Regions from separate parts of the Priestia sp. JV24 genome, predicted to be linked through region 1. Evidence: riboswitches for the same ligand, from Rfam matches in the RefSeq annotation. Region 1 holds a riboswitch; each other region holds the start of a gene.

Region 1 (8,099 bases):
GTGCTCATCTACTTTAACTCCGTCTTTCATGAAGTACTTCTCAACAAGGTCGCTATGCTCTTTAGCGGCTGTTTGAATATCTGTGAAGATAACACCCTGAGACTTTAGCTCTTCTGTTAACGTTGAGTATGCAGCTGTTTGGTCACGCTGAACATATAGATTTTTAACAGCTTCTGTATCAATCAATGCTTTAACCACTTCTGGAAGCTCGTCTACAGATGAGATTGTGCTTGCCTGTGAAGTGTGCTTGTCAAAAGCAGTAAAATTCCATTTCGAAATGTTTGTTTTATCTGGCTTTGGAAGTGCAAGATCTTCTGCTTTCGCAAGAGCTTGTAAGCGAAGATCTAACAGCCAACTTGGTTCATTAGCTTCTTTTGAAAAGCTGCTGATGTACTCTTGATCAAATGGTAATTTCGTATCAATAGTCATAGAGATCCTCCTAACTCTTAAGCTTCTTGCTCTACAGTTTCGTCTTCAATACCTAATTCTTGTTTGATCCAGTCATAACCTTCTGCCTCTAGACGCTGTGCTAATTCTGGTCCGCCTGATTTTACAACGCGACCTTGCATCATAACGTGAACTTTATCTGGTGTAATGTAGTTTAATAAACGTTGGTAGTGAGTAATCATTAAGCAACCGAACTCGCTGCCGCGCAGTTCATTAATACCTTTTGATACAACTTTTAACGCATCGATATCTAAACCAGAGTCGATTTCATCTAAAATTGCAATTCCTGGTTGAAGCATCATTAATTGAAGAATTTCGTTACGCTTCTTCTCACCGCCAGAGAAACCTTCATTTAGGTAACGCTGTGCCATGTCTTGATCCATTTCTAAGAAATCCATGTTTTTATCTAATTGACGGATAAATTTCATTAGTGAAATTTCTTCGCCTTCTTCACGACGAGCATTAATTGCTGAACGTAGGAAGTCTGCATTTGTTACACCGCTGATTTCACTTGGATATTGCATCGCTAGGAATAGACCTGCACGAGCGCGCTCATCTACTTCCATCTCAAGTACATCTTCGCCGTCTAGCGTGATGCTTCCTTGTGTAACCTCGTATTTAGGATGTCCCATGATTGCTGAAGATAATGTTGATTTACCAGTACCGTTTGGTCCCATGATTGCATGGATTTCGCCGCCCTTAACTTCTAAATTAACACCTTTTAAAATTTCTTTACCTTCAATTGCAACATGAAGATCTTTAATTGTTAAAGTTGACCCTGCCATATTAAAACCTCCAGTTATAGACGTATATAGTAAAAAACGATATACCTATATCTTTTTAATTATTCTCATTTTATTCTCATTACAATCTTATAACAAATGAAAACTTATAGCAACCTTTTGACCCAAAAGGTTTTAAACCATTATGTACATTTTTCAAGACTAAATCCACTCATAAAAAAGTTGCCTTAAAAGACTCCATAGAGCCTTCTAAGACAAGCTTTTTTACCCTCTTTATTTACTCTTAGTGCGTGTGGCTAGTCAGTTCTGAAATACACTCTTGGACAAGCGTAACGGACTGACTCATCGCTGCGCCTCCGCCAAATGCTGCTGACACTCCGCATGCCTCTAGAATTTCTTGTTCAGTTGCACCTTGATCAATGCAGCCTTTTGTATGATAAATCATACAGTACTCGTCTTGAGCTACTACGCTGATTCCTAACGCGATTAACTGCTTTTCTTTTTTAGAAAGAGAACCTTCTCCAAAACATGCTTCAGTAAACGCATTAAACGTTTTTGTTACTTCCGGCAATTTTTCGCTAAATTTCCCAACACCCATTTTATAATCATGAAGTGCTTGCTCAGTTGAATGACGTGCTTCTTGCTGCATAACGTCAGCTCCCATCATCAGTAAAGTTTTCACGGTTAGTATGCGTGAGAAAAATAAGAGTTATTCGTTTTCCCGCATACAAAAAAAGCACTTGCCCAGAGTGGGCAAGCGCTTTTCTTCTATTATTTATTTACCGGCAGTACTCCGCCTTTGTATTTTTCTTTAATGTAGTCTTGAATTTCTTTAGAGTGAAGAACTTTTACTAAAGCTTTCACCGTATCTTTATTTTCGTCGCCTTTGTGAACCGTAATAATGTTTGCATAAGGGTTATTTTCCTTGCTTTCAACTGCGATTGGATCTTTTACTGGATCTAAACCAGCATCGATAGCATAGTTAGCATTGATAACAACAGCGTCACCTTCATTGTTTTTGTACATTTGAGGTAACAATCCGCCTTCAACATCGGCTTTAAATTTTAAATTTTTAGGGTTTTCTACAATATCTTTAATTTGTGCATCTATTTTCTTTACGCCTGGCTTTAATTTGATCACGCCAGCTTTTTCAAAAATCGATAATATACGTCCTTGCTCTGCTACCGCATCACGCATAATAACTGTACCGTTTTTCGGAAGATCTTTTAAGCTTTTGTATTTTTTAGAGTAGATACCAATTGGTTCAATATGAATGGCACCGGCACTTACGAAATCATACCCTTTTTCACCCTTGTGATCTTTTAATACTGAATTCATATAAGGAACATGCTGGAAGTAGTTTGCATCAATTTCATTGTTTGCAAGAGCTGTGTTCGGTAAGATGTAATCTTGGAATTTTTTAATTTCTAAGTCAATTCCTTGTTTTTCTAAAATCGGTTTTGCTTGTTCTAAAATTTCAGCATGAGGCGTATTAGATGCACCCACGACAATTTTCTTTTCATCTTTTGATCCATTGTTAGATCCACACGCAGCTAATCCTACTACTAGTGCAGATGTTAATGCTAAAGCCGAAAGCCATTTTTTCATAATAAATAATCCTCCCTTTATCTTTTATCAATTTTTGCAGTAATCGCATCTCCAATAAGTTGGATAATAAATACAATAATCAAAATTAAGATTGTAGCGGCTAGCGTTACGTCATTATGACTGCGCTGGAACCCTTCTAAATATGCAAGGTTTCCAAGACCTCCGGCTCCAATCACACCCGCCATTGCCGTATAGCCGACTAATGCAATCGTTGTTACCGTCAAACCGGAAATTAAAGCTGGCAGCGATTCAGGTAAAAGCACTTTAAAAATAATGGTGCTTGTTGTTGCTCCCATTGATTTAGCAGCTTCAATCACGCCTTTATCAATTTCGCGCAAACCAATTTCTACAAGACGCGCATAAAATGGTGCTGCTCCAACAATTAAAGCAGGTAACGCTGCATTAGCACCTAAAATACTTCCTACCAATGCTTTGGTAAATGGAATCAGTAAAACAATTAAAATAATGAATGGAATGGAACGAAAGATATTTACAACCGCTGACACAATGGCATATAAAGGTTTGTTTTGCCAAAGCTGTCCTTTGGACGTTAAAAATAAAAGCAAGCCCAATAAAATACCTAGAACAAATGTGGCTACAACTGAAATAGCCGTCATATATAGTGTTTCATTTGTCGCTTGAATAAAATCATCTAAAATAACGTTTGGAAATAGTTTCTCAAGCATTTGTCATTACCTCCACTTCTACCTGCTGCTCATGAATGTATGCAATGACTTTTTCAACTTCTGTTAATTCTCCGTCTAAATGAACGAACAACGTTCCGTATGAACCTGTTTGCGTATGAGAAATCTTTCCTTGTAAAATATTAATCGTTACATCAAACTGTTTTAAAATCGTTGTAATGAGCGGTTGCTCTGCTTTTCCGCCAACAAACGTCAGCTGAATAATTTGCCCGCTTGGATACAGCTCTTTTACTTGTTCAATCGTTTCAAACGTTTCCTCTGGTTCAGAAATCTGTTGAACAAATCGTTTTGTAATCGGCTGCTTAGGTTTTCTGAATACTTCTAGCACTTGTCCTTCTTCTACTACTGCCCCATTTTCCATAACGGCTACTCGATGACAAATTTTACGAATGACGTGCATTTCATGAGTAATTAATACAATGGTTAACCCTAGCTTCTCATTAATATCTACTAACAGATCTAAAATAGAATCTGTCGTTTGAGGATCAAGCGCTGATGTTGCTTCATCACAAAGCAATACTTTTGGATTATTCGCTAGCGCTCGAGCAATACCAACACGCTGCTTTTGTCCACCGCTAAGCTGCGATGGATAAGCATTTTCACGACCTTCAAGTCCAACTAGCTTAATGAGTTCGTCTACTCGTTTCATTCTTTTTTCTTTTGAAATCCCTGCTATTTCTAACGGAAAAGCAATATTTTCTCTCACCGTACGCGACCATAAGATATTAAAGTGTTGAAATATCATACTAATTTCTTGTCTCGCTTTTCTGAGTTTTCCGCCTTTAATTTTTCCAATATCATTACCTGCTACCTCGACCGTTCCTGTCGTTGGTGTTTCTAATCCGTTTAGCAAGCGAATCAAAGAACTTTTCCCCGCTCCGCTATAACCAATAATTCCGTAAATTTCACCTTGGTTAACGGTTAGATTCACATTATCAACAGCTGTTACTTGACCGCTTTTAGCCTGATAAATTTTTGTAACGTCTGTTAATGTAATCATATTTCTTCACCTTCTTTAATAAAAACTTAATTATGTTAGGTTGTCCTATAGGATAAAAAAGCCGTAAAACAATTTTCCCCATTAAAAAAGCCTCTCTGCGCATGACAGAAAGGCTCGATATTTAATCCTTTCTCTCATCTTTCAAAGCGCATAGCTTTGCAGGAATTGGCACCATTTCAGTTAGTCTGACGGTTGCCGGGTTTCACAGGGCTCAGTCCCTCCACCTCTCTTGATAAGAGTTCGCAACAATTATTTTGTTTTTGGGAAATATTCATTCATTTATGAACATTCATGAGTGTGATTTTAGCATGTGTCAGATAGGCTGTCAACAGATTTTGTTCTTGGGATAATATCCCAAGATTTCAACAATCCCAATGGTTTGCTCTCTTTCAATTTCTTCATTTTAAACAAACGTTTGATTATCGAAGCTCTTCAAGTACGTGCTCGATGGAATGAAACGCATAGAGTTTTTTTACCATTTCGCCATTTTTCACTTCAATCAAACAAGGTACACTTTCAATTGAAAATACTTCTGCTTTTGAGGGCATATAATTTAAATTGCTCATTCCGATGGTCACACCGGGCAGCATCGCTTCTGCTACGGTTAACATTTTTTTTGCCAGCTGACATGTCCCGCAAAAAGGTGTATGGAAAAAGATAAACGCTCTTTGTCCTTCTTTTAACTGATCGTCAAGCTGTTTTTCGCTCCATTCTTGCATGTTGCTCATTCCTTTTATGTTAAAAATTCTGCATTAACATCGATATTGGCACTCAGTAATACTGTTGCTATGTGATTTCTAGGGGCGGCAGCAACCTCTCGGTACATTTTATCAATATATAGATGCTCTGCTTCCGGAAGCTCTCGTTTAAATTGTTTTCTTAGCTTATTCCCTGAATCATCAGAGTCAACGAGTATGTATACCTCTTTGTTAAACGTAAAGTCAATAATTTCATCCAGCTTTGATAAACTAATCGTACCGTTTGTACAAATAATTTCAATTGGTTCTCGAATGATATCTTGGATACGTTTTTTATCTGATTTTCCTTCAACAATAATTACTTTTTCAATTTCAATTAGCCCCATTTTCATCACCCATAATCGTCAGTTGTATAGTAACATCATTTCTTTATGCTATACAATATTCGTTAATGTATCACAGTTCACCTGTTTTTTAAAAGAAATTTGCAAGAAAGAACTGTTTTAAAAGGCAGCTTAAGCCATATTGTTTCCATAAAACAAGAAAAACAGCGGCAGTTGCCACTGTTTAGCACCATCCTGCTTCTTCATCGCAGTCTGTATATTTTTGCGTTTCACCTTGTTTTTGTACGTCCGTATATTGGTAGAACTTATTATTTTCTTGCGAATATCCTTCTTCAAAGCGGTATTCATTGCCGCTTGTTCCGTAACTAACTTCACCAATTGGCTGCTTATCAACATATAATTTCATACCGCCGTCATGAAATTTAGCTGTAACGCGATCTGTAACGTCCATTTTTTGTTTTTCAAACATAAAAAGACACTCCTTTAGCTTGTTTACTAATAGAGTGTCCAGTCAAAAATTTTTCATAAAGACAATTTATGGAGGAATATTATCCTTCGTTTGTCATTTCTTCGTATTGCTCTGCTGTCATTAGCTTGTCTACTTGAGAAGAATCAGATGGTTTGATTGTAATCATCCATGCTTCTTCGTATGGAGAATCATTAACAAGTTCAGGGCTATCGCTTAAGTTGTCGTTTACTGCTACAACTTCACCGCTAATTGGTGCATAGAGCTCAGAAACTGTTTTTACTGATTCAACGCTGCCAAACGGCTCGTCAGCTTCTACTGTTGCTCCTACTTCTGGCAGTTCAACGAATACGATGTCTCCAAGCTCAGCTTGAGCGAAATGTGTAATACCTACGCGGACAACGTCTCCTTCTGTTTTTACCCATTCATGCTCTTCAGAATAACGCAAATCTTTTGGTGTACTCATCTTAATCCCTCCAAAATATGTATCGTAATTTGTTTATATAAAAAGCGCCTTCAACGTGAAGAACACTTTCTACAACCTAAAATAACTTCCTATTAACAGTGTAACGTAAAAGGTAAAAATTTTCTATTTGAAAACTCACTTCCACACGTCTTCAAACTGCTCTTCTTTGAAACCAAGCGTTACTTTTTGTCCATCTGTTAGCAGCGGACGCTTAATTAACATGCCATCTGACGCAAGAATAGACAGAAGTTCATCTTCACTCGCACTGCTTACTTTATCTTTAAGCCCTAATTCGCGATATTTTTTACCGCTTGTATTAAAGAATTTTTTTAATTCTAAGCCGCTGTTCTGATAATAAGACTGCAGCTGCTCTTTTGTTGGCGGGTTTTCTACAATATGAATTTCTTCATACGCTACTCCGTTATCATCCAGCCACTTCTTTGCTTTTCGGCACGTCCCACACTTTGGATATGAATAAAAAAATAATGACATTTCGTCAACCACCCTTTATTTTAAGCTTTTTTCGTATTTTAACACATCCTTTATCATTTACCTAGATAGAGGCTTCTTAAACAAAAAGGAGCTCGCAAAACGAGCTCCTTTTTCCTTAAACCGTGAACTTCTCTACTTCTAGAAGCGTTTTCGCAATCTCACGCTTTACGCTAATCACATTGATTGGTGTATAGCGCGTTAACTTGCGAAGAGACGAAAGCATGACTCTAAGCGTATCACCTTGTTCAACGCCAATTAACGTTTCTTTTGCATCTGCTTCGATCCGATTAAATGCTTCTTGGCAAAATACTTGGGTATACTTTAATTTTAAGCTATTCTGACCTGCTCCTGTTTTGGAAATGGCTTTTTCAGTACGCAAAACAGTAGATTCCATTGCATATACGTTACTGATCATATCGGAAATATTAACGAGAATTTCTTGTTCTTTCTCTAATTCTTTGCCATACTTTTGTGCAGCTAATCCCAAAAGCAAGAGCGCAATTTTCTTCCCGTTTTGCACAAGCATTTTTTCTTGATCTAACGGCTCATTTCCTACTTCCTGCGGCATAAGCATCATCAATTCTTCTTGAAGCGTTTGTGCTTTTTGAAGCAGCGGAAGCTCTCCTTTTAGCGCTTTGCGTAAATATGTGCCTGGTACTAAAAGACGGTTAATCTCATTTGTTCCTTCAAAAATACGGTTAATGCGGGAATCGCGATACAAGCGCTCGATTTCATACTCACTCATAAAACCATAGCCTCCGTGAAGCTGCACCCCTTCATCTACGATGTAGTCAAGAGATTCCGTGGCAAACACTTTGTTTAATGAGCATTCAATAGCATATTCAGCAATGGAAGCGGCAATTTGTTTTCCGTCTTTTTGCTGTTCTTCTGAAAGCTGGCCCATATGGTCTTCGAAAAGTCCTACCGTACGATATACGGAGCTTTCAGTTGCATACAATTTAGAAGCCATTGTGGCTAACTTTTCTTGTGTTAATGAGAATTTAGCAATTGGCGTTTTAAACTGCTGACGCTGGTTAACATATTGAGACGTAATTTCTAATGCACGTTTTCCTGCTCCAACTGCTCCAACTCCAAGCTTATAGCGCCCAATATTTAAAATGTTAAACGCAA
Region 2 (8,099 bases), on a different contig from region 1:
ATCCATTAATTTAAATAAGTGCAGTTTACTGTATTGTGATACTTCACGACCTTTTCGGTCAAAAATATACATCGTATTCGTGACGCCTTGCTCTGTTTTTTTCGCGATCGAACCTCCCACAATATTTACTGCGTTCGTTTTAGCAAACTGAGAGATTAATTGCTTGGCTTGCTGCCCTTCATCATCTGCAATTTCGTCTAGCCGCGTCAAATCATAGGCTGTATCCCATAGCTCAGGAAGCACAAGGATATCAGGGTTTTCTTTCAGGGCTTCCGTCATCTTTTGTTCGATATATTTTCGGTTTTTAGTTGGGTTTCCAAACGCAATATCAAGCTGCAAACACGTAATTTTTACACTCACTTTATCATCCGTCCTTTTTTTAGTAGTTGAAAAAAATGACTTTACAAGTTGAGTATTACAATATATTATTTGTGACTAGAATTTCAAGAATTTTTTGAGAAGGTGTGCGATGATGAAACAATTTGAGCAATCGGAACTATTAAAAAGTTTACCAAAACAATTTTTTGCATCACTTGTGGGCAAGGTAGGAAAAGTAATGGCCCAAGGGCACGACGTTATTAACTTAGGGCAGGGAAATCCTGATCAGCCTACTCCTTCACATATTGTAGAAACACTGCAAAAAGCAAGTGCTAATCCTATGCATCATAAATATTCTCCATTTCGGGGGCACCAGTTTTTAAAAGAGGCCGTTGCGACTTTTTATAAACGAGAATATGGCGTTGATGTGGATCCTGAAAAAGAAGTAGCTATTTTATTTGGCGGAAAGGGTGGACTTGTTGAAATCCCGCAGTGCTTGTTAAATCCTGGAGATACGGTGCTGGTTCCAGATCCTGGATATCCTGACTACTGGTCTGGAGTAGAGCTTGCAAAAGCCAAGATGGAAGTGATGCCTCTCACGGCTGAAAATCATTTTCTACCCGTATACGAAGAGATAAGTGAACGTGCTAAAGAACAGGCAAAGCTCATGTTTTTAAACTATCCGAATAATCCTACTGGTGCAGTGGCAACGGCAGAATTTTTTGAAGACACCGTGGCGTTTGCTGCCAAGCACGATATTTGTGTGGTACACGACTTTGCTTACGGAGCAATTGGGTTTGATGGTAAAAAGCCAATCAGTTTTTTACAGACTCCTGGTGCAAAAGAGACGGGAATTGAAATTTATACTCTTTCTAAAACGTATAACATGGCGGGATGGCGAGTTGGATTTGCTGTAGGAAATGAAAGTGTAGTAGAAGCTATTAATCTTCTTCAAGATCATATGTATGTCAGTCTCTTTGGGGCCGTTCAAGAGGCAGCAGCCGCAGCTCTGTTGGAATCTCAACAATGTGTGAATGATTTAGTTAAGCGCTATGAATCTAGACGCAATACCTTTATTCAAGGGCTTCGAGAAATTGGTTGGGATGTTACATCTCCAGCAGGCTCCTTTTTTGCATGGCTAAAAGTTCCTGAAGGATATACTTCCGAACAGTTTTCAGATTTACTCCTTGAAAAAGCCCACGTTGTGGTTGCTCCTGGTGTAGGCTTTGGAACATATGGTGAAGGCTATGTGCGCGTAGGATTGCTGACGGATGAAGAGCGCATGAGAGAAGCTGTATCTCGAATAAAAAAATTAAATTTATTTTAAAAACGCATTGACAATCCTTTTTGAGTTGGCTTAATATGTAAGAAGTTAACGAGATTAATAACCGATAAATCCTAGCGGTATTTTTTATTTAGTATATAATCTACGAATTCAATTTAAATAAATAGCAACTTTCTTATTAAGAGTAGGTGGAGGGACTAGCCCGATGAAGCCCGGCAACCGACTTAACGCATGTTAAGCACGGTGCTAATTCTTGCAGCAGCAGCTGAGAGATAAGAAGAGCAACGAAAGCCTCTTCTTAATCACAGAAGAGGTTTTTTTTATTAACGATATTAAACAGCAAGGGAGTTTTTAGCATAATGAGCGAAATCGTTGCAAGCTACTTACTACATGATAATAAAGGAAATTTTCATAAAAAAGCGGAAGGAATCGCTTTAGGACTAACCGTCGGCTCATGGACAGATCTGCCGCTTTTAGATCAGCAGCAGCTTCAAAAGCATAAAGGGCGCGTCGTGTCCGTAACTGAGCTTCAAGATTGCGAACGTGTAAACGGATATTTAGGCGGAGAAATTAAGCAGGCTATTGTCAAAATTGCTTATCCAACTGCCAACTTTTCAAGAGATTTACCGGCTATTTTAGTTACAGTTTTCGGAAAACTATCACTTGATGGAAAAGTGAAATTATTAGACTTGGATTTTCCTGATGAATTATTAGCTGAATTCCCAGGACCACGCTTTGGAATAGAAGGTATCCGAGAGAAACTAGGCGTTTATGACCGTCCGCTTGTGATGAGTATTTTTAAAGGCGTGATTGGAAGAGATATGACGTACTTAACAACTCAGCTGCGTGAGCAAGCGCTTGGCGGAGTGGATTTGGTTAAAGACGACGAGATTTTGTTTGATAGTGAACGAACACCTTTTGAAGCTCGCGTTACAGAAGGAAAAAAAGTACTGAATGAAGTATACGAAAAAACGGGACACCGCACGCTGTATGCTGTTAATTTAACGGGACGAACGTTTGAGTTAAAAGAAAAAGCGAGAAAAGCAGCTGAGCTAGGAGCCGATGCTCTTTTATTCAACGTATTTGCTTACGGGTTAGACGTACTGCAGGCACTTCGAGAAGATGATGAAATTAACTTGCCGATTATGGCACACCCAGCTGTTAGCGGAGCGCTTACGCCGTCAGAGTTTTACGGTTTTTCAAATTCATTGCTGCTTGGAAAGCTATTGCGTTTAGCCGGAGCAGATTTCTCACTGTTTCCATCACCATACGGAAGCGTAGCGCTTTCTCTTGAAGATACGACAGGCATTGCCTACGAATTAACGCGTCCTGTATACAAATATAAGCAGTCTTTCCCGGTTCCTTCAGCAGGAATTCATCCTGGAATGGTACCGCAGCTTGTGAAGGACTTTGGAATCGACAGCATTATTAATGCAGGAGGCGGAGTTCACGGTCATCCAGACGGAGCTATCGGAGGAGGAAAAGCATTCCGTGCGGCGATAGATGCAGTACTCTCTCATCAAACACTAGCCGAAAAAGCTGAAGAATCAAAAGAGTTGCAAAAAGCTTTGCAACTATGGGGAACAGTAGAGGTGAAAGCATGACATCGTTAAAAATCTTTTGTGACTTTGATGGAACAATTACAAATAGCGATAACATTATTGCTATTATGAAACAATTTGCTCCTCCGGAGTGGGAAAGTATTAAAGACGACGTGTTGGCACAGCGCGTCTCCATTCAAGAAGGAGTTGGGCAAATGTTTGCCTTGCTCCCCGTGGAATTAAAAGAAGATATTATTTCTTATATTTTAGAGACATCTGCTATTCGAGATGGATTTGATGATTTTATTGCCTATACAAAAGAGCACCATATTCCGCTTTATATTGTAAGCGGAGGAATTGACTTTTTTGTAAAACCACTTTTGGGAAATCGAGTTGCAGAGGAAATGCTCTACTGCAACGGATCTGATTTTTCCGGTGAGCATATTTCCATTACGTGGCCTCATACATGTGATAAACAGTGTACAAATGACTGCGGCTGCTGTAAGCCAACGATTATTCGCCATCTTGCAGATGAAAGAGATCATACGGTTGTTATTGGCGATTCAATTACGGATTTGCAGGCTGCCAAATTAGCTGATACGGTCATTGCACGTGACTTTTTAATTGAAAAATGTGAAGAGCTATCTCTACCGTATCGTCCTTTTTCTACTTTTTATGATGTAATTCATCATTTACAAGAATTAACAGAAGAGGTGAAAGCATGAGTATCATGGCTCAGCAAAGGTTGCATGAGCTTGCGGATATAAAAGATGAGTTGGCAGAGCGCGATTGGTTCTTCGGTACAAGCGGAAACTTAGCGATTAAAGTGGACCAAAATCCGACAACTTTCTTTGTATCAGCAAGTGGAAAAGACAAAAGAAAACGTACAAATGAAGATTTTTTATTAGTTGATCAATATGGAAAGCCTGCAGAAGACACGCATTTAAAGCCTTCTGCTGAAACGCTTTTACACGTTAAGATTTACGATTTAACGAATGCTGGGTGCAGTCTTCATGTACATACAATCGACAACAACGTGATCTCCGAACTGTACGGAGATGAAGGCGTTATTTCATTCAAGGGTCAAGAAATTATTAAGGCGCTAGGGATTTGGGAAGAAGATGCGGAAATTACTGTTCCGATTATTCCGAATTACGCAGATATTCCGACACTAGCAGAAGAGTTTTCTCATCATATAAAAGGCGATCAAGGCGCGATTTTGATTCGTAACCATGGGATTACGGTATGGGGAAAAAATGCATTTGAAACAAAAAAAGCGCTAGAAGCCTATGAATTTCTATTTAGCTACCACGTCAAATTACTGTCACTTAAAGGCATTAAGCCAAAGGTGCATTTATAAAAGGAGGAAACAACAATGGCGCACATTCGCTTACATGTAAACAATAAAAGAATTGAAACTCAAGAGGAAGTATCAGCTTTTCTGGCAAACAATGAAGTTATTTATGAAAACTGGGACATTACAAAACTTCCAGAAAATCTTCGTGAAAAATATGATTTAACTGATGAAGAAAAAACAGAAATTTTAAACGCTTTTGGTGAGGATATTAAAGATATTTCGGAACGCCGCGGCTATAAAGCTCAAGATGTTATCTCGTTATCGGAATCTACACCAAATATTGATGAATTGTTAAAAAACTTTCAGCGCAAGCATATTCACACAGATGACGAAGTTCGCTTTATTGTAAGCGGTCATGGAATCTTTGTTATTCAAGGAAAAGACGGCGAATTTTTTGATGTTGAATTAGAGCCGGGCGATTTAATTTCAGTACCAGAAAACATTCTTCATTACTTTACATTAATGGAAGATCGCAAAGTAGTCGCTGTCCGAATTTTCGTGACAACTGAAGGATGGGTACCTATTTACGCATAACAACTACTTGTAAAGCATAGGTCATCATCACCCCGCTTTTACATCTAAAAGCGGGGTATTCTTTGGATTATTATAAAACTAACTATTTTTATATGAATAATAAGTTTAATGGGAGGAACATCATGAAAAAGAGTAAAAAAATGCTGTGGCCACTTACTTTGCTCGTGCTTCTAATCTTTGCGCTGACTGCCTGCACGAAAGAACAGCCAAGTCTAAACGAGAAAGCACAGGCAGCTCCAGCGCAGCAAGCGGCTTCTGCTAAGCCTGTACAGCAAGAAGGAAAAAAGGTTACGAAAGATACAAAAATTGCGCTTATTTCTGAATTTACGTCAGGCACTCACGCTGCTCAGTACATAACAGGTGTGACAAAAGCGGCTAAAAAAGCAGGAGTACAGCTATCTGTTTCTGATTCAAACAATGATCAATCTAAAATGGCTGCTTATTTAGACACGGCTATTAACCAAAATGTAGATGGTATTATGATTGACCACGGCCGGGCTGAAACCCTTGAACCCGGCGTGAAGCGCGCGATTGCAAAAGGGATTCCGGTTATTGCAACCGATGTAGAACTAAAAGTAGAAGGCGTTACAACAATTGACCAAGACGATTATATGCTTGCGCTGCAAGGTCTGAAGCAAATGATGCAGGACATTAACGGAAAAGGAAACATTGTATATGCGTTTGTTGGAGGATTTGCGCCGATGGAAAAACGCGACAGCATTTATAAAATTATGATGAATCGCTATCCAGATGTAAAACAAATTGCCACATTTGGAAGCGCAACGGACAACACCTCATTAGACACACAAAATAAAATGGCAGCTGTGTTGAAGCAGTATCCAAATAAAGGAGACATTGCGGCCGTTTGGGCACCTTGGGACGAATTTGCCAAAGGAGTCACAAGAGCGATTAAAGAAGCAGGACGAGACGAGATTAAAGTATACGGAGTGGACTTATCTGATGAAGATCTGCAAATGATGCAGGCAAAAAACAGCCCGTGGAAAGCGTCAGCTGCCGTAAATCCAGCTTCAGTAGGAGAAAAGCAAGTTGATCTGCTTCTTAAAAAGATTTCCGGTCAAGAGATCCCTCGTTATTATTCTTTTGATCCGGTTTTAGTCAAACAAACTGATTTGCCTAATCAAACGATTAATATGGATCAGCTTAGTCAATACGTAGAAGAATGGGGCAAAAAAGAGTAGAAGTGGAGGGACAGACATGACGAACGAGCTTTCAATGAAGAACATTACAAAAAACTTTGGTTCTTTTCAAGCGCTGAGCAAAGTTGATTTTACTGTTCAAAAAGGGGAAATTCATGCTTTATTGGGAGCCAATGGTGCCGGTAAAAGTACGTTAATGAAAATATTATGCGGAGCTTACGACGAGTACGAAGGAAAGATCTGCAAAGACGGAGGAGAAATCTCTATTTCTTCTCCTAAAGAAGCTAAGCGCCAGGGCATCGGCATTGTACATCAAGAAGTCGATGTAGCGCTGATTCCTTCGCTGTCAGTAGCTGAAAACATTGTGTTAGACGTACAGGCTTCTAATAAAAGTAAGGCATTTGTAAACTGGAAATCTATTTATAAGAAAGCGGAAGAAGCCCTTTCTTTACTTGGTTCTTCTTTATCCGTTAAAAAAAATGTCATTGATCTAACTCTATCAGAAAAACAGCAGGTGCTTATTGCACGTGCAATTGTACAGAATGTTGATTATTTAATTTTGGATGAACCAACCGCACCTCTTAGTGTGGAAGAGACGAAACAATTGTTTTCTGTGATGAGAGAGCTGAAGAAAAGCGGAGTAGGCATTATTTATATTTCACATCGCCTTCAAGAAGTGGTTGATATTTGCGACCGCTTAACGGTGTTAAAGGACGGACGCTATGTAGCTACAAAAGAAACTTCACATACATCAATTGAAGACGTGATTACGCTCATGCTAGGAACGTCTTCTGTAAAGCAGTGGGTCAAAAAATCAGTAGAATTTGGAAACGAACTTTTACATGTAGAAGCATTATCTCTTCCAGGGCGCCTTTCGAATATCTCTTTTCATGTAAAAGAAGGAGAAGTAGTCGGTATTGCAGGACTTGTAGGAGCGGGGAAAACGGAGCTTTGCCGAAGTCTATTTGGTTTAGAGCAATATGTGAGCGGCAGCGTTCGGTTAAAAGACAAGAAACTAAAGTTGAATAAGCAGCCGTATTATTATATTGCACAAGGTCTTTCTCTTGTTCCTGAAGAACGAAGAAAAGAAGGAATTTTTGTTCATGAATCGATTGCCGATAACTTAGTTTTGCCAAGTCTGTCCCGCTTTACAAAGTATTCGTTTTTAAAGCGAGGAAAGATCAAAGAAAAAGCGCAGAAAACGACTGGGCAAGTGGGCGTAAAGTCTCATTCTATCGAGCAGTCAGTTGGAACGTTAAGCGGTGGAAATCAGCAAAAAGTAGCAATCGGAAAATGGCTTGTTACGGACTCTGACGTACTGCTGTTTGATGAACCAACTAAAGGAGTTGATGTCGGCTCTAAGCGAGAGATATTCGACTTAATTACAAATCTTGTGTCGCAGAAAAAAGGCGTTGTTTATGCAACCTGTGAATTTGAGGAGCTGCTAGGGGTAGCGGATCGAATTTATGTTATGTACAACGGAAAAATCGTGAAAGAATTATCCAAAGAAGAAGCAACTAGTGAAAAATTATTTTATTATACAGCAGGAGGAGTAAAAGGATGAGTGCGGAGTATGTAACAGAACCTGTAGCGAAACCAAAGAGAAAAATAAGTGTTTTCGACTTTTTTTATAAATATGGGACAGTCTTAATGATTTTTGTTATTATGATTATCTTCTCCATTGCCACACCTAACTTTTTAACAGGAGAAAACATTAGTGATATCCTGCGCTCTATTTCCATTGTTACCTTAATAGCGCTTGGTGTAACGATATCGTTAACCGTCAACGGACTCGATTTATCTGTAGGGTCTACGGCGGGGTTAGCCACTATTTTATCAGCCTCTATGCTTGTTTTACACAGACAAGAAATTGCAGTCGCTATCATTGTTCCGATTATTGCATCGCT
Region 3 (8,099 bases), on a different contig from region 1:
ATCTTTTTTGCCACTCTTATTATGGTTGTTGTTCGACGAGAAAGAATCAGCAGCTTGGTTAATCACGGAGAGCATGCAGATGGAAAGCAAAAAAGCTTAGGTGAATTTTTTCGTTCTTTACGGAAAAAATAACTACCGTTTTCTTATTAAATAGATAAAAGCGGTCAATTTAAACGTTGACCGCTTTTTTTAGATGGTTTGCTTATTTTTTTCTAAAACAATACCCGCTGCTTCACTAACAGATGACACAACAGCAGAGGCGTGGCGCTGCACAGCTTCAGGAGCTGTAGCCATAGCGAAACTGTTCGGCGTTAATTGAAACATAGGAATATCATTAAATGAATCCCCCACACATGCAATTTCCTCTGGTTTTAGCTGAAGATGATTTAATAAAATTTCAATGGCATTTCCTTTGCTGATATGTTTAGGCATAATATCCAAACACTGCTTGGCGGAAATATATGTATCAATATAATCACCAAACTCTTCGTTCACTTCTTTTTGCAGAGCTACCATTTCATCATGATCTCCAAGAACCGTGATTTTGGATGGAGAAAGAGCGTGACCAAATGAATCCGTCATTTCAATTTGTTCTTCGATAGGGAAAAACATGTGGGTTTCAATCGCTTCAATAATTTCATTTCGCTGCTCTACATAATTCGTGTCGTTTGAACAGACAAGCGTAATACGGTTAGGATCTATCGTTTTTTTATAAAGTTGAACCGCTAAATCATCTTTAAACACTTTTCCATGAAGTTCTTGATTTTCTTTGGTCCACACAAATCCTCCGTTTTGGCTAATGCGATGAAATGTATTATTAATATCAGTAGAAATCTTTAAAATTTCCGTATCCATTCGTCCAGAAGCAAGACAAACCTCTACTCCTTGGCGCTGAAGTTCACTAAGTGCGTCTGCATTATGCTGTTCTACGTATTTTTCTTCATGTAAAAGAGTGCCATCTAAGTCGCTTACAAATAATTTAATAATTGCTTTAAAATTCCTTTCCTTGAAAAATTTTCCGTGATAAGAGCGTTACAAATTTATTACATTTCTTATTCTATCAGTGTTTCCCAAGAAACTCATAAAAAAAGCTCAAACCGGCGGTGAATTTAAAGAGATTAAGACATAACTACATCAATTTTTTCCGCAGGAGTCTTCGCCTTGCCCTTCAAACAGCTAGAAACAGCTACATGAAATCAAGTTCACGATCACAATGAAAAAAATCCGAACGCAGTTGATTCTCAATTAAGAATCTGGATTTACCATTCGGATCTTTCTTCAGCTAAAATCCATTTGTCGCAGCCTTTTTTTCAGGTTTGTTCACTGTAAAAAAACAGCCACGGTCTAAAAGACCGCGGCCATATTTTACAATACGTTAAAATATTTCGCTTCAGGATGTGCAAAAACAAGGGCTGTAACAGAAGCTTCTGGTTCCATCATGAAACCGTCTGTTAACTGAATGCCGATGTCTTCAGGTTTAAGTAATTTAAACAGTTTTGCTTGGTCTTCAAGGTCTGGACATGCAGGATATCCGAATGAAAAACGCTGACCTTGGTATTTGGCTGAAAAACGCTCCGCCATTGTAAAGTCAGGCGAATCAGGGAATCCCCAGCGGTCACGAATTTGCTGATGAACACGTTCTGCTAATCCTTCAGCTAGTTCAAGCGCAAGAGCTTGGAACACGTGACTCTTTAAAAACTCGCCGTTTTCTTTGAATTTCGCCGCGCGTTCGCGAATGCCTGTTCCTGCTGTTACAGAGAAGAAACATACATAGTCCATCTCTTTTTCTTTAGGTTTTGCAAAATCAGATAAGCACAGGAACTGTCCTTTTGCTTGCCGAGGGAAGGTAAAGCGTTCAATTTCTGTTTTTTCATCAGCAGGATCATAAATAATTAAATCATTTCCGTCTGCTTGAGCAGGGAAGAACTGATAAATAACCGCTGGCTTAATTAAGTTTTCTTTTAGTGCCAGTTCGAGCAGGTCATCAACGGTTTCTTTTAATTGAACAGCGCGCTCGTCTTTTTCAGCAAGCAGTTTATTCACTTTTCCTTTTAGTCCTAAGTGATGGCCTAAAAGCATCTGCCAGTTAATATACGGAAGAACCTGTGCCAAATCGTAGTGTTTGACAACGTGCCGCTTTAAATCAGCCGGTACAAAAACAGGAGCGTCCGTTGAAATGGCGGATCTTTCTAAAACAGCGGTAGCTGCTTGAGCGGTTTGAGGCTGGCGTTCTCGAACCGTTACTTTCTTTTCTTGCCGCGTTTTTAAATCTGCTAAAAGCTGAATAACTTCTTCTTTGTTCTGCAGCTTATTTGCTAACGCTAATCCGTCCATCGCATCTTTGGCGTAGAGGACCGCACCTTCATATTCCGGGGCGATTTTAAAGTCAGTAAATTTACGGGAAAGGGCAGCGCCTCCTACCATAATTGGAACATCAATGCTTGATTGTGTTAAATCCTGGGCAGTCAAAACCATTTGCTGAGCTGACTTTACTAGAAGACCTGACAGGCCAATGATGTCTGGCTTTTCTTCTTTTACTGCTTCAATCAGCTGCTGGGGCGTTACTTTAATTCCTAAATCAATTACTTTAAAACCATTGTTGCTTAAAATGATGTCTACTAAGTTTTTACCGATATCGTGCACGTCGCCTTTAACCGTTGCAAGAATAACTTTGCCTTTTCCAGAATCATTTTCAGTTGCTTCCATATGAGGTTCTAAAAAGGCAACGGATGCTTTCATAACTTCCGCACTTTGAAGCACTTCTGCTACAATCAGCTGGTTGTCATTAAACAAACGTCCAACTTCCGCCATCCCCTTCATAAGCGGTCCGTTAATAATATCTAACGGATCATCATATTGAGCTAAAGCCTGTTCTAAATCAGGAAGCAATCCTTCTTTTGTACCTTCGACAATATACATTGCCAATCGTTCTTCGAGTGTTAACGTAGAAATTTCTACTTTTGCTTCTTTCTTTTTATCACGATAAAAGTCGGTAAACGTGCTTAACGTTTCATCAGTTGTGTTAAATAATAACGCATTAGCAAGCTCAATTTCAGCTTCTGGAATAGAAGCATAGCGCTCTAATTTTTCGGTATTAACAATGGCATAATCGAGTCCAGCCTGCGTACAGTGATAAAGGTAAACCGCATTTAGTACTTCACGTCCGACTGGAGGAAGACCGAATGACACGTTACTTACGCCAAGAATGGTCAGGCAATCAGGCAGGGCTTCTTTAATCATTTTAATTCCCTTAACTGTTTCTTCAGCAGAACCAATATATTGTTCATCACCAGTCCCTACAGGAAACACAAGAGGGTCAAAAATAATATCTTTTGGATTAAAGCCATGTTTTTCAACAAGCAGATCATGTGAGCGTTTAGCAATCTCTACTTTTCGTTCTGCAGTAACGGCCATGCCTGTTTCATCGATTGTACCGACAACCAGAGCTGCACCGAATTTTTTTACTAGCGGTAAGATTGCATCAAAACGCTCTTCACCGTCTTCTAAGTTAATGGAGTTAATAATGACCTTACCTTGTGAGTACGTTAAAGCTTTTTCAATAACTTTCTCGTCGGTTGAATCGATTACAAGAGGAACCTTCACTTTTTTTACAACTTCTTGAATAAATTCCTCCATGTCTTCCATTTCTTCACGGTCCGGATCCGCTAAGCAAATATCAATAACGTGAGCACCATTTTTAACTTGAGCACGCGCAATTTCAGATGCTTCTTCAATTTTTCCTTCCGCAATCAGACGCTTGAACTTGCGAGAACCGATTACATTCGTACGTTCTCCCACAAAAAGAGGGCGCATAGAATCGTCATATACAAGTGGTTCAATACCGGTTACAGCATGGTTATGCTCGGAGCGATCAAGCGAACGGGGCGCAACCTCTTTTACCGCTTCAGCCAGTGCTTTAATATGAGCAGGCGTTGTACCGCAGCATCCGCCTACAAAGTTCAGCCAGCCTTTATCAGCAAACCCTTTAATTTTTTGAGCAAGCAGCTCAGGGGATTCATGATAATTGCCTTCTTCATCCGGAAGTCCAGCGTTTGGATAACAGCTAACTGCTGAAGTGGCTAGGTCTGAAAGAGAGCGAATATGATCCGTCATAAATTCAGGGCCTGTCGCGCAGTTAAGTCCGACTGAAAGAGGCTTCATGTGTTCCAGTGATAAGTAAAAAGATTCGATATCTTGACCAGCGAGAGTTGTTCCCATCGGCTCAATTGTTCCTGAAATCATAATAGGAACTTCGATTTTTAGTTTTTCAAACGCCGCTGTAATGCCTAAAAATGCGGCTTTTACGTTCAGCATGTCTTGACAGGTTTCGACTAAAAGCAAGTCAACGCCGCCGTCTAACAAACCTCGAGCTTGCTCTTCGTACGATTCTACTAACTCAGGGAATGTAATACCTCCGGTAACAGAGAGAGTCTTAGTGGTAGGACCGATAGCTCCAGCTACGAACCTAGGCCATTCGGGAGTTGAATATTTATCGCGGGCTGCACAAGCAAGCTTCACAGCTTCGATATTCAATTCATAAGCCAAGTGACCTAAATCGTATTCATCAAGTACGGTAGATGTTGAGCCAAACGTATTGGTTTCAATGATGTCAGCACCTGCTGCAAAGTACTCTTCATGAATGCGCTGAATCACATGAGGCGCTGTTCGAGTCAAATATTCGTTGCAGCCTTCATATTCTTCGCCGCCAAAATCTTCAGCGGTTAAATCAGCATCTTGAATCATCGTTCCCATTGCTCCATCGATGACGAGTATTCGCTTCTTTAGTTGTTGTTCGATAAGTGAGCTCATTTATATCTTCCTTTCTGATGTAACAAGTTGCTTGTCATGAATATAGCGTGTTAGAATTTCGGTCATTTCATAGCGCATAAACGGCGTAATTAAGTAAATACCGTCAAATAACTCATATGCTGTATCAATTAAGTTTTTTGCAATCGCAAGACCTTCGACTTCACCGCGGATTCGGTCATTTCCCGTTGCATCCATGCGTTCTAGAATATCTTCTGATAATTTAATTCCAGGTACTTCATGGTGAATAAATCGAGCATTTCTTGCGCTTGTTAACGGCATGATACCGATATATACCGGTGTTGTTAAATGTTTGGTTGCTTCATATACCTCTTCAATTTGCTTAGTTGAATAGAGAGGCTGAGTAATGAAATAGTGAGCCCCGCAGTCGATTTTCTTTTCCAAACGCTGAACGGCTCGGTCTAAGTGACGCACGTTTGGGTTAAAGGCAGCTGCAATGGAAAAATTGGTTTTTTGACCAAGTGGTTTGCCGGAATAAGATAGTCCTTCATTAAACTGAGCGATTAAACTAATCAAGTCAAATGAAGATAAATCGTAGACCGAAGTGGCGCCAGGGAAATCGCCAACTTTTGACGGATCACCGGTAATTGCAAGTACTTGATTCATTCCTAGCGTATGAAGTCCCATTAAATGAGATTGAAGTCCAATTAAATTTCGGTCGCGACAGGTAATATGAATAAGCGGTCGTGCTTTTGTTTCTTGCTGCATCAGTGTTGCCATTGCCAAGTTGCTGATGCGAGGTGAGGCAAGAGAATTATCAGCTAATGTAATAGCATCTACGCCGACTTTATCAAGTGCTTTTGCGCCTTCTAAAAATTTCGTGGGACCAAGCTGTTTAGGGGGATCTAGCTCGACGATAACCGAGCGGCGCTTCTTCACAATTTCATGCATATGAGGTTTATCCTGCTGCTCACGCTCTTGAACCGTAACGGCAGGTCTCATTTTAACGACTTTGCTTGTAATCGGAGGCAGGTCTTTTAAGGCAGATGACATTGCGCGTACGTGAGCTGGTGTTGTACCGCAGCATCCTCCAATTAAGCGAACCCCTTGTTCGCGGAATAAACGCGCGCTTTCTACAAAGTAGTCTTCATTTGTTTCATATTCCAGCTTTCCTTCCACATACGCCGGAAGGCTGGCATTAGGATAAGCAGATAAGAAAGCACGATCAGGAAGCGGTACTTCTTCAAGAGACTGAATCATATGATAAGGACCTAAACGGCAGTTTAGCCCGACAACATCTGCTCCCAGCGCCTCTAATTCTTTTAATGCATCTGCTAAAGGACGGCCATCTTGCAGTACGCCAATATCATGCAGGGAAACGTGGGTAATAATAGGCTTATCCGTTTCTTTTCTTGCCAGTGTAAGAACGGTTTTTAATTCTTCGAAGTCATAGTATGTTTCAAACAAAAGGCCATCCACGCCTTCATTTAAAAGCCAAAACATTTGTTCACGAATGCTTCGCTTAACCTCTTCTAAACTAATAGCGTTTTTTTGGAAAGAACGAATTCCGCCGAGTGTACCAACCACGTAAGCCTGATCTTTTGCAGCTTGTTTCGCTAATTTTACACCAGCAACATTGATGTCTTTGACTGAATCTTCTAATCCATAACGGGCAAGTTTTTGATAATTAGCAGCGTACGTATTTGTTTGAATAACGTTTGCACCAGCTTCTACATAGGCTCTGTGAATACGAGAAACCTCTTCTGGTTTGGTGATGTTTAGTTCTTCAAAACAGCTGTCGATACCGTGTGAGTAAAGGAGGGTACCAGTGGCACCATCCCCAATTAAAATTTTAGACTTTAAATCTTCAAGTAACCCCATGTCAAAACCTCCTTAAATTGTTCCGCTTCTATTTCACGAGTGATTCGTTTTATGCAATATGCCGATAAAATAGAAAAAGTCTTCTTAAGAAGAAGACTTTTTTCGCCTTCTTATCTTCCAAGCAATAAATTGCTTGCTGGATTTAGCACCATGTCTCTAACGACTGGTTGCTGAGGTTTCAAAGGGCCAGTCCCTCCACCTCTCATGATAAGAATCAATTGTATATAATTGAAACATATTTTTTTAAATAGAAAGAATACTTATTTAATAATTTATCTGATTTTTAGAAATTATACAACATTAAATTGTGAATTTCCAGCAAATATTGAGGAAAATTTAAAAGCTAAAGGGAAAATATCCGTATATTTTGTTTGGAAACGACTGTTATGTTAGGGGTTAAGGAGTTTTTTGTGAGAAATACAAAAAGAAAATGAAAAAAATAAACGAAAAGGCACAAGCGCTGGGATATGCGTAGATTTCCACGTAAAAAGGCTCGTCTTTTTTTTATCGTTTCTACATATAGTGAACTATGAAGGGTAGAAGGGTGATGGGCATGAAAAGGTGGAAACTCACGCTGCAGGTTGCTGCTACGTATGTAGGCACCGTTGTAGGAGCCGGTTTTGCAACAGGCAAGGAAATCGTTCAATTTTTTACACAGTACGGGGAACTTGGAATGGTCGGAATTTTGGTCAGCGGCTTGTTTTTTATTTGGCTAGGTTCAAAAATGATGCTGCTTTCGCACGCAATTGGGGCTTCTTCTTATCAGCAGCTTAATACATATTTATTTGGTGATGTGCTTGGAAAAGCGGTAAACGGTGTAATGATTGTCATTTTATTTGGAGTAACTTCAGTCATGCTAGCGAGTACGGGGGCAATAGGAAAAGAACAGTTCGGGCTGTGGCCTCCTGTTGGGATGATTTTTACAATTGTTTTAACTTATATATTTATCGCAAAAGGAATTAACGGTATTTTAATGGTTAATTCTCTTGTTGTGCCGATGATGCTTTCATTTGCTTTTATCATCTTTATGCCGAATATCAGCTATTTCTCACTGATTCAAACGAAGCCGGATTTAACGCTCGTCACGCAGTGGAAGTGGGCGGTTAGTCCCTTTTTATATATTTCCCTGAATCTAGCTTTGGCTCAGGCCGTTTTGGTTCCATTAGGAAGCTCGGTGAAAGATAGGAGCGTGATTAAAAAAGGGGCCGTAATAGGAGGATGTGTACTTACGTTTATGCTTGTTTCTACTCATCTTGCCCTTTCCAATTTGCCTTATTCATTTCAACTTGATATTCCGATGAGTGCGGTTGTTAAAAATATCTCAGTGTGGGTGAATGTTTTATTTACGGTAGTTGTGTTGGGCGAGATTTTTACTACATTGATTGGAAATGTATTTGGCATCGCTAAGCAGCTTCAGTCATTTCTTCCCCTCAATGACAAACAAGCTTTTG
Region 4 (8,099 bases), on a different contig from region 1:
GATTAAAAATCTATCGGATGCACTTGCTATTTGTGATAAACGGATCCAAGAAACGATGATTTCTCATTTTACACAAGCTGATGAAGAATATGGCCGACGTGTGAAGGAAGGTATTGAAAAGAAACTACACGAAATGCAGGATATGAAAAATACAAGTGAGGTACCTGGTCGTGAAATAGGTAAATCAAAGTATGGACAAGGTACATTAGCTGCAAATGAAGCAACAGAAGATGCTGTAAAGAAAAGTCACGAAGTCGATCCTTATTAAGTGAATTGCTCCATTTTAAAAATAGGGAACCGACGTATGGGTATAGTATAATCTTAAGGGAATACCTTGCCTAAAACCTCATGATTTAAAAGATACCTCTCCTAATTGACAGGAGAGATATCTTTTAAATCATTCTTTAGTTATTTGTCCAGACATCTTGAGCAATTTGAATTACGTGATTAATTTTATTCCATTGCTCTTCTTCTGTTAATTCGTTTCCTTCTTCTGTACTCGCAAAGCCACATTGAGGACTCAATGACAAGTTTTCTAGAGGAATATATTCACTTGCTTCTTGGATTCTTCGCTTAATGACCTTAGCATCTTCTAATGTAGGGAATTTAGATGTTACCAATCCTAATACAACGGTTTGATTGTTACGTGTAAAACTTTTTAATGGTTCAAAATCTCCTGAACGGTTATCATCATATTCAAGGAAAAGTCCATCTACATGTAAGTTAGCAAAGATAGCATCAGATATAGTATCGTAGCCACCACTTGTGATATACGTAGATCTAAAGTTTCCACGACAAATATGCATCGTAATGAGCATATCTTCAGGCTTTTTAGAAATAGCATCATTTAAGCAACTTACTCGAGTATCGATAATGTCTTTTACATCCATACCAAGCTTCTCAACAACCGCATTGATGCGTTCTTCAGAAACGAAATCAATCCAGGAAGTATCATCTAATTGCAGATAACGGCAGCCTGCGTCGTAAAAGGCCTGAATAGCTTTTTGATAAGCAGCCACAGTATCATGATAAAATTGATCTCTGCTTCCCTTGTAATATGTATCTTCTTGAATTCGAGTAAATAACATGTTGGGGCTTGGAATAGAGAATTTAGCAACTTGGCTTCCATCACCATACTGTTCGACAGCTTCTTTTAAGAACGTAAAGTGTTCCAGCATATAATGATGATTGAAGTCTACTTTACCTACTACCCTAATCGCCTTATTTTTTGTTTTTGCACCTTTGAATTGGCTGATATATTCTGTTTCAAACTCCTCTACGCCTTCTAAGCCTGATAAGAAGTCCAAATGCCACCATGAGCGTCTAAATTCACCATCAGTGATGGATTTAAGCCCTACCTCAATTTGTTTCTGGACAAGTTTTTCAATTTCTTTGTCCTCTACCGATTTTAAATCGGCCTTATTAATTTTCCCATTCGCATACGCTTCTCTTGCTTCTTTAAGGGGAGTCGTTCGTAAAAAGCTGCCTACGTGATCAGCTTTAAATGGAGCCTTCACTAATGTCTTCGTCATGGTTTTGTTTCCTTCTTTCTTTTCAAAATAAAAAACCTCTTCTTACAAATAAGAAGAGGTTAATAATCGTTATGGATTCTCTTCTTATCTTCAAGCAAATTGCTACTGGAATTGGCACAGTACTTTAACAGTCTGTTGCCGAGGCTTCCTAGGGCCAGTCCCTCCACCTCTCGAGATAAGAATATTCAATTTATTCAACTAGAACAAAGGTTACACTTGTTTTCTTAGATTGTCAACAAAAATTCGAAAAATCAGAAATAATACACCTCTTACCTCATTACTTCCTCATTACCTACTGCAGTAAGGGTTCTTTGTTATTTTTCGATTGGACAGGCAAGCTTACCGCAGTAGCTACATAGTATCTAAAGTATTGTAACTCCGTTATCTAATCAGTAGCTAGTTCAGTATCGATACCCCGTTAATACAAGCTTTATAACCCTGTTGAAGCCATTTGTGGAACCTGTAAGGGAGCTGAGCCGAAGAGGCGAAGGGGGCGACCGAATGCGTCGAGCTGAAAAAACAGGTACGTAAAAAGCAAAAAAATAAAAAGAGTGAAAGAAGGTATCAACATGAGAAAAACAAAAGGATTTACCTTTCCAAAAACCTTTCTCCCATCTCACAAAGCACCTCTTACGAGACCTCGTCCCTTCAGGGCTTATTCCTTTGTTCCTTTTAGTCCACTAGCCATGCTTGATTCCACTATTTTGACCATAGGAGGCATTGTCTTAGGGGTTGCTATCATCGAACGAATATTAGAGCGATGGGGTGTCATTGATCTCGTTGATCAGTTCTCAAAAGTAATGCGCTTTATCTTGCCTGTCACTTTCTATAGCGCCTTGATTTACTTTTTTGCGAGCTTTATGTTTTGAGGAGGAATGTTCATGTTTGAAAAACTCAAACTGCGTGGCCAATTGATAAAAGCGTTTCGTACGGCAGAGATTTACCGGATGGTGAAGCGAGGGGACCGCACCTCTTATCTGTTTCCAAAAATTCATCAAATCGATAACCATCATACGTACACTCGGTACACTTTTTCCTTACTAAATGGGATTGATCCTGAACTTTTAAATAAAAAAAGATGGGCATTACGACAAGTATTAGGCAGCAATATTGAAGTGAATGGCAGCTTAAAGAACTTTAGTATTACCGTTCATCACAAAAGCCTACCTAAGATGCTCAATTATAAGTATGAAGTCATTCATCCTCATATTGAGAAAATGGAGCTTCCGGTATGCATTGGCCAAGATATCTATGGAAACCCCGTTTCATGGGATTTTGCCGACTTAGAAACCTTATTAATATCTGGCGAAATTGGAGCTGGAAAGAGCAGCCTCATGCGGGTTATCCTCACAACATGGGTGAAGTATACCTCACCTGCTTATTTACGCTTAGTCTTAGTTGATCTCAAACGAGCCGATTTAGGGTTATTTCACGGAATTGAGCATGTGGATGCGCTTTGTTTCGAAGCAAAAGACATGCGAAAACCTTTTGCCTTGTTACGAGCTGAAATGTATCGACGAGGTGATTTACTTTTAGAGCATGGCGTCACACATATCAGCAGGCTTCCTTTTAAGCTCCCTCGTATCGTTGTGGTAATTGATGAAATGTCCATCGTGAAGAGAGAAACGGATCTTGTAGAGATGATTCAACAGTTTGCCAGCCAAGGTCGTGCACTAGGTGTCCACACGATTATTGCCATGCAGCGTCCGGATGCTGATTTATTAAACTCTGCGTTAAAAGCCAATTTAAGGGTGCGGATTTCTGGAAGGCAAGCCGATGCGACGAATGCGAAAGTAGCTGGAGTACTCGGAGCAGAAGAAATTGATGCAGCTGCCAGGGGTCGTATGAAAATTAAGATTGATGACGTGAAAGAGTTTCAAGCCTATTTTTTAGATGAAGAAGCTTGTAAGGAAATGCTTTCCCCTTATAAAACACGTGTGAAAGATCCTGAACCGCAACTAGAGGTTGTGTCACAGTCTATCTTTGGATTATTAGAGAAGGAGGAACAGCGATGAGTTTTCGACTATCTCAGCGTGATAAAGACATCATTGGGTTTATCGATCGGTTTCGGGCTGTGGATCGCGACTCATTAGTAGAACTCTTCTTTAAACAGCTGAAATCGCCTGTAAATGCGTGTAATAGTGTCATGGTGCGTTTGTATCGATTAGGACTCATTGAACGCACACAGCAGTATTCTCCCACGGTTTACTTGCCCGTAGACGCGAAGATTAAAAAGAACTCTCAAAAAATACTACATTTCCTTTCTATCTTGGAAATCTATAAACAAATGTGTACGTATGGTATGCCTAAACAGGTTATTATTGAAGATAAGCCCACTGGACGAAAGGGAGGCATTGAACCCGACCTCTTTTGTATTTTTAAAGGCTCTCCGTTTTGGTTTGAAATTCAACGGAATCAGTACTCAGAACAGAAAATGCAAGCGAAGATCAATCTATACGAGGAGTTTTTCTTTTCAGATGAGTGGAAAACGTTGCAGTGGCAGCCTGAAGATCGAGCAGCTATATTCCCCTCCGTCATCTTAATTACACCTGTTCGTTATGCTGTTAATTCCGACCACATCCGCATTATACAGGTAGCAAGTATTCATGAATTGATGGAGAAATACAAAGGTTCAGCTAAACAGCAAAGAGATGGAAGACCAAAACCATCGGTTTCTTCGGGTGGAATTAAAATTAACTTAACATAGGATACTAAGAAAATATGTCTTTTGATAAAAAAGAAAGCTACCCCATCGTTGCAGGACAGGTAGCTTTTGAGGGAATTCATAAACTAATTTATAAAAAGTCTGAATAATTTTACAATAATTTTATAAATAAATCAATATAAGATGATCTTGAAGACATATATATAACGTGCACTTTTTATACATCCTCCTCCCACTTGGGTATCGAGTAAACGCAGTCATATCAGGGATGTATAAAAAGCTGCATATATGTAAACTAGCTACTTGGTGTCTTGAAATAAAAAAGTCCCATTGATATTACTCAAATTATAGAAGGAGCTCCGTATATCATATACAGCCTGAAAGCAGAAAAAACAACTGGGTCCGTTCAGTTGTTTTTTCTGCTACATTTATTTGATTAAAGGATGGAAACTTTACAGCTTCTTGAGTAGTTTGTTCATAACATGTGAAATTATTCAATCTACTAGACACAACAAAAAATAGACAGAATATTTTAATTAATGAGTTTACTTTGTAACCGCTTTCATTTATAATAAGGGTAGGTTGGATGGCATGAGTGGCTGTCATAGTATTTAGCGTAGGCGGGGCTGATACGAGAGAACAGGGCATAAAAGAAATGTCCTTTTTTATTTTCATGAAAAAGGTAAAAATAACATTTGATAATTTAAGTCAGGAAATATAACAGAATGATGGTTTTTTTATTCTAATTATGTAAAATGAAGTTGTGTAGAATCTACATAAAAAAGAAAGGATTACCTTTGGGGATAAGGTAGTCCTTTTTTTATTGGTTCGAAAATTACACAAATATTTATATTTTCAAAATATTAAGTGATGACATTGATCATCATAGATAGTAAGATATAAGTGGTCAGCCTAACGGTGGGTTCACGTTTGATAACCCAAATCATGCTTATAGGAAAGAGCATTTCTCATTTGAGAGGAATGCTCTTTTCTCTGTATAAGAAAAAGCAGGCTTAAGCCTGCTTTTGTAGCCTTAGAGGCTATTTTATAGTTAAGAAGTACGTATTAGTTCTTGTGAGGATTCTTGATACAAATTCAGAAACTGTTGAACAGCTTCTGTCATACATGATGTATTCCACTTCTTTAAGATACTTCTTTTTTGATTCTTAATCGTGCACTCTTCTTTATGGAAAATGTCTTGTGTTGCTGAAATAGAATGACCATCAAGAGCAAAGACTTCTTGTTCTGCTTGAGTTATTTGATTCATAAATACTTTCTATTCCAGGGTTTTACATTCTTTTTCTGCACTCTTTAGCCCACCAATTAAATCAGACGCTACACTCAAGATATTTTTAATACCCATTAATAGTTTCTCAATAGTTTTTCGCTTTTATCCATAATAAGGCCATTCTACTTTTTGAGGGCAACCTATGTTATAATAAAAGTCCGTTACGTACTAAGTTTTGACATGGGGGTGCTTTCCTAGCCGGGAAAGTGCCCTTTTTCATTTTATTTTGTTTGGACTTGGATTGTTTATAATAATGTTTGATCAAGAATCTTGTATATAACAGGATTTTTTTGTTTGATAGTAAACCCATTTCATTGACTAAGAAATAGCTGAGAAATACACTCGTTGGATTTAATTTATCTAACGAATGCTTTTTCGTTGCAGCTATACTAGGATTCGATGAGTTTTTAACGACTTAAATGTTTATCATGAAGAAGGAGAGAATTGAATGGTTACAACAAAAACCCAAAAAAAGGTTGCAGTAAAAGATCTAGAAACTGATACAACAACTGTTGAACAGCTAGCGTATTATCGAATATTAGCCCCACTAAAAGTTAGATCATTCTTATCTCATCTTAGTTCAAGTGAAAAGAAATCTATTTCCTTTGATTTTAAAAAAATGAAAAATTGGGATTTAGATCCTTTACGTTACACATTTATAGAAGAGGTAGACAAACAGCAAACAGGCTCTACTGAAACATCTGAAAACAAAGAATCTACGCCTTACAAAGTAGATTTTGTTAACATGCAAAAGAAAGTTTTTAATTTATATGAAGGGATAATTCACATATATGGTATCCCAGACGACGGTATTAAGTTACCAGTGGAGGAAGTTAAAATAGATGAGTTGAAAATTGGAAAAAACGAAGTCGTTTATATGAACAATGAATCCACCCTTGTTACTTACCAAATCATTGAAACAGAGAAGGGATTCAAGGTCGTTATAGAAGATACTTTAACGTTGGATTTTGACAGGAGAAAGAAATCTGGTCTATTCCATCTAGAAAGAGTAAAAAGCCTTAGTTCCTATATGAAATGTTTACGATTAATAAACTATTACATACAGCGCAATAAGTTTCCTTTTCAATCTCTACAGTTATCTGGTGGGACATTAAATTTAAAGGGACATCTCCAACAAATTGAGGAAGAGATTGAATCCTACAAAGAACTGATAGATATTTGTACTCAAATTGGAATAAGTGAAAATTATATATTTGATGATAAGGAAGATTTCCCTTCCCTATTCAATGCTATAATCAATATCTTTAAAAATAAACAATATAGCTTACTAAATATTCATCAAGAAAAACTAGAAAAAACGGAGATAATCAATATTGAACTTTCCAAATATGTGAAACTAGCATTAGTATATGCAGATGGATGTTTCCTTAACCTTTATAGTGAAGAAGCGTTAAAAATAACGGGTAGATATTCGTCTATAACAGATGTAGCTAGTAATCACGGGCAGGATACTGTTGAACCTGTTATGTTATCTGATAATCGGGAAAATTATGACCAAAAAGTAAGCATTTTCGCTTCTCGAAAAATTGAAGAAATGGTGAAAGATACAAACTTTGATTTTGACATAGTAAAATTATCTTTTGCCGATGAACATCATGATATACAAGCTGACTTAACAATTACTAGTTCTTTAGAGTATATAGACTTTTATGATAAAACCCTCGATGGAAATTATTTAGAGCTTGCTCTTGATCTAAATCAACGATACTTAGCTAAGTATCCAAAAGATGAAATTGCAAAAGTTAATGTTTATCTTATTAAACTCAAGCAAGGCCATAAATTATCAGAAGATGAACAAAATGATCTTTATAACATACAAGTAAGAGCAGAAATGAATAACGAGCAAACAATATGTTTTGCATGTGAGGTTTTGTTGAAAAATAAGACAAAAGCGAAGAGAATATTTGCTACTCTTCCTGGTGAGGAAAAAGAAGAAATCATGGGATTTCCGATCTACCGTTTTTATCAAAATTTGGAGTAGTATGCTCATTTTCTTCTGTATATAGATTGCTAGTAAACTTTTATAAAGTTTTTTATCCTTAATGCAATAAATAAGCCCTATTTACCTATGATAGGGCTTATAAGTTAAAAAAGTCCTCTACTTTCGCCTTCGAGTCAAGTTTTTTTAAGATATTCATTACTTTTTTTATGGTTGAGCCAGATGGAATATAATCTGAGTCATTATAAATTTTACTAACTGTATGTCTATTTAAATTAGTTGCTTTAACTAATTTGGTTTGAGTATAGCCCTTGCCCATTAGGTATTTTCCTAACTTACTTTTTTTAGTGATTTTAGGCATACTAACACACTCCTTTTTATAAAGGATGGACGCATTCTAAAAAAACTATACATTTTTGTATAAAAAAACAGGCAAAAATCTTAATTTACAACATATAATAAACTATAAAATAAACAGTATATAAATATTGCTTATGCAGAGTTGGAATAATGTCGATATTTTGGTCATAATCATATAGCATGAATACAGTTAAGACCGCCTTATACACTGATACATATTGGGCGGTCTTTGTTATCAATATTCTTTGAAATTTGAATTCACGCCAAAAACCTTTTCTCTCTAAGAAAAGGTTT

What was found. Region 1 has a riboswitch for S-adenosylmethionine ahead of OK414_RS25990 (methionine ABC transporter ATP-binding protein). Riboswitches for the same ligand answer to the same signal wherever they lie in the genome.
Region 2: linked by a shared signal. The riboswitch ahead of mtnW (2,3-diketo-5-methylthiopentyl-1-phosphate enolase) and the one ahead of OK414_RS25990 (methionine ABC transporter ATP-binding protein) in region 1 are both predicted to bind S-adenosylmethionine.
Region 3: linked by a shared signal. The riboswitch ahead of OK414_RS06335 (bifunctional homocysteine S-methyltransferase/methylenetetrahydrofolate reductase) and the one ahead of OK414_RS25990 (methionine ABC transporter ATP-binding protein) in region 1 are both predicted to bind S-adenosylmethionine.
Region 4: linked by a shared signal. The riboswitch ahead of OK414_RS28615 (5-methyltetrahydropteroyltriglutamate--homocysteine S-methyltransferase) and the one ahead of OK414_RS25990 (methionine ABC transporter ATP-binding protein) in region 1 are both predicted to bind S-adenosylmethionine.

What each region holds. Positions count from the first base shown of each region.
Region 1 is NZ_JAPCIN010000024.1:63,209-71,307, forward strand. It holds gene sufD (Fe-S cluster assembly protein SufD) at 1-429, opposite strand, end outside; gene sufC (Fe-S cluster assembly ATPase SufC) at 447-1,232, opposite strand; gene OK414_RS25975 (carboxymuconolactone decarboxylase family protein) at 1,474-1,839, opposite strand; gene OK414_RS25980 (MetQ/NlpA family ABC transporter substrate-binding protein) at 1,962-2,798, opposite strand; gene OK414_RS25985 (methionine ABC transporter permease) at 2,816-3,484, opposite strand; gene OK414_RS25990 (methionine ABC transporter ATP-binding protein) at 3,477-4,502, opposite strand; SAM riboswitch class I at 4,634-4,741, opposite strand; gene OK414_RS25995 (thioredoxin family protein) at 4,922-5,221, opposite strand; gene OK414_RS26000 (toprim domain-containing protein) at 5,236-5,586, opposite strand; gene OK414_RS26005 (YusG family protein) at 5,768-6,013, opposite strand; gene gcvH (glycine cleavage system protein GcvH) at 6,093-6,476, opposite strand; gene OK414_RS26015 (arsenate reductase family protein) at 6,612-6,968, opposite strand; gene OK414_RS26020 (acyl-CoA dehydrogenase family protein) at 7,084-8,099, opposite strand, start outside.
Region 2 is NZ_JAPCIN010000012.1:86,961-95,059, forward strand. It holds gene OK414_RS06120 (carbon-nitrogen family hydrolase) at 1-360, opposite strand, end outside; gene OK414_RS06125 (pyridoxal phosphate-dependent aminotransferase) at 473-1,645, shown strand; SAM riboswitch class I at 1,776-1,882, shown strand; gene mtnW (2,3-diketo-5-methylthiopentyl-1-phosphate enolase) at 1,963-3,207, shown strand; gene OK414_RS06135 (2-hydroxy-3-keto-5-methylthiopentenyl-1-phosphate phosphatase) at 3,204-3,869, shown strand; gene OK414_RS06140 (methylthioribulose 1-phosphate dehydratase) at 3,866-4,504, shown strand; gene OK414_RS06145 (1,2-dihydroxy-3-keto-5-methylthiopentene dioxygenase) at 4,520-5,035, shown strand; gene OK414_RS06150 (sugar ABC transporter substrate-binding protein) at 5,158-6,234, shown strand; gene OK414_RS06155 (sugar ABC transporter ATP-binding protein) at 6,251-7,756, shown strand; gene OK414_RS06160 (ABC transporter permease) at 7,753-8,099, shown strand, end outside.
Region 3 is NZ_JAPCIN010000012.1:122,785-130,883, forward strand. It holds gene OK414_RS06320 (hypothetical protein) at 1-132, shown strand, start outside; gene OK414_RS06325 (HAD family hydrolase) at 190-987, opposite strand; gene metH (methionine synthase) at 1,366-4,809, opposite strand; gene OK414_RS06335 (bifunctional homocysteine S-methyltransferase/methylenetetrahydrofolate reductase) at 4,810-6,648, opposite strand; SAM riboswitch class I at 6,756-6,862, opposite strand; gene OK414_RS06340 (amino acid/polyamine transporter II) at 7,202-8,099, shown strand, end outside.
Region 4 is NZ_JAPCIN010000045.1:6,954-15,052, forward strand. It holds gene OK414_RS28610 (catalase) at 1-268, shown strand, start outside; gene OK414_RS28615 (5-methyltetrahydropteroyltriglutamate--homocysteine S-methyltransferase) at 405-1,532, opposite strand; SAM riboswitch class I at 1,614-1,714, opposite strand; gene OK414_RS28620 (hypothetical protein) at 2,102-2,401, shown strand; gene OK414_RS28625 (FtsK/SpoIIIE domain-containing protein) at 2,414-3,547, shown strand; gene OK414_RS28630 (hypothetical protein) at 3,544-4,239, shown strand; gene OK414_RS28635 (hypothetical protein) at 5,249-5,464, opposite strand; gene OK414_RS28640 (DUF4365 domain-containing protein) at 5,934-7,487, shown strand; gene OK414_RS28645 (helix-turn-helix domain-containing protein) at 7,585-7,806, opposite strand.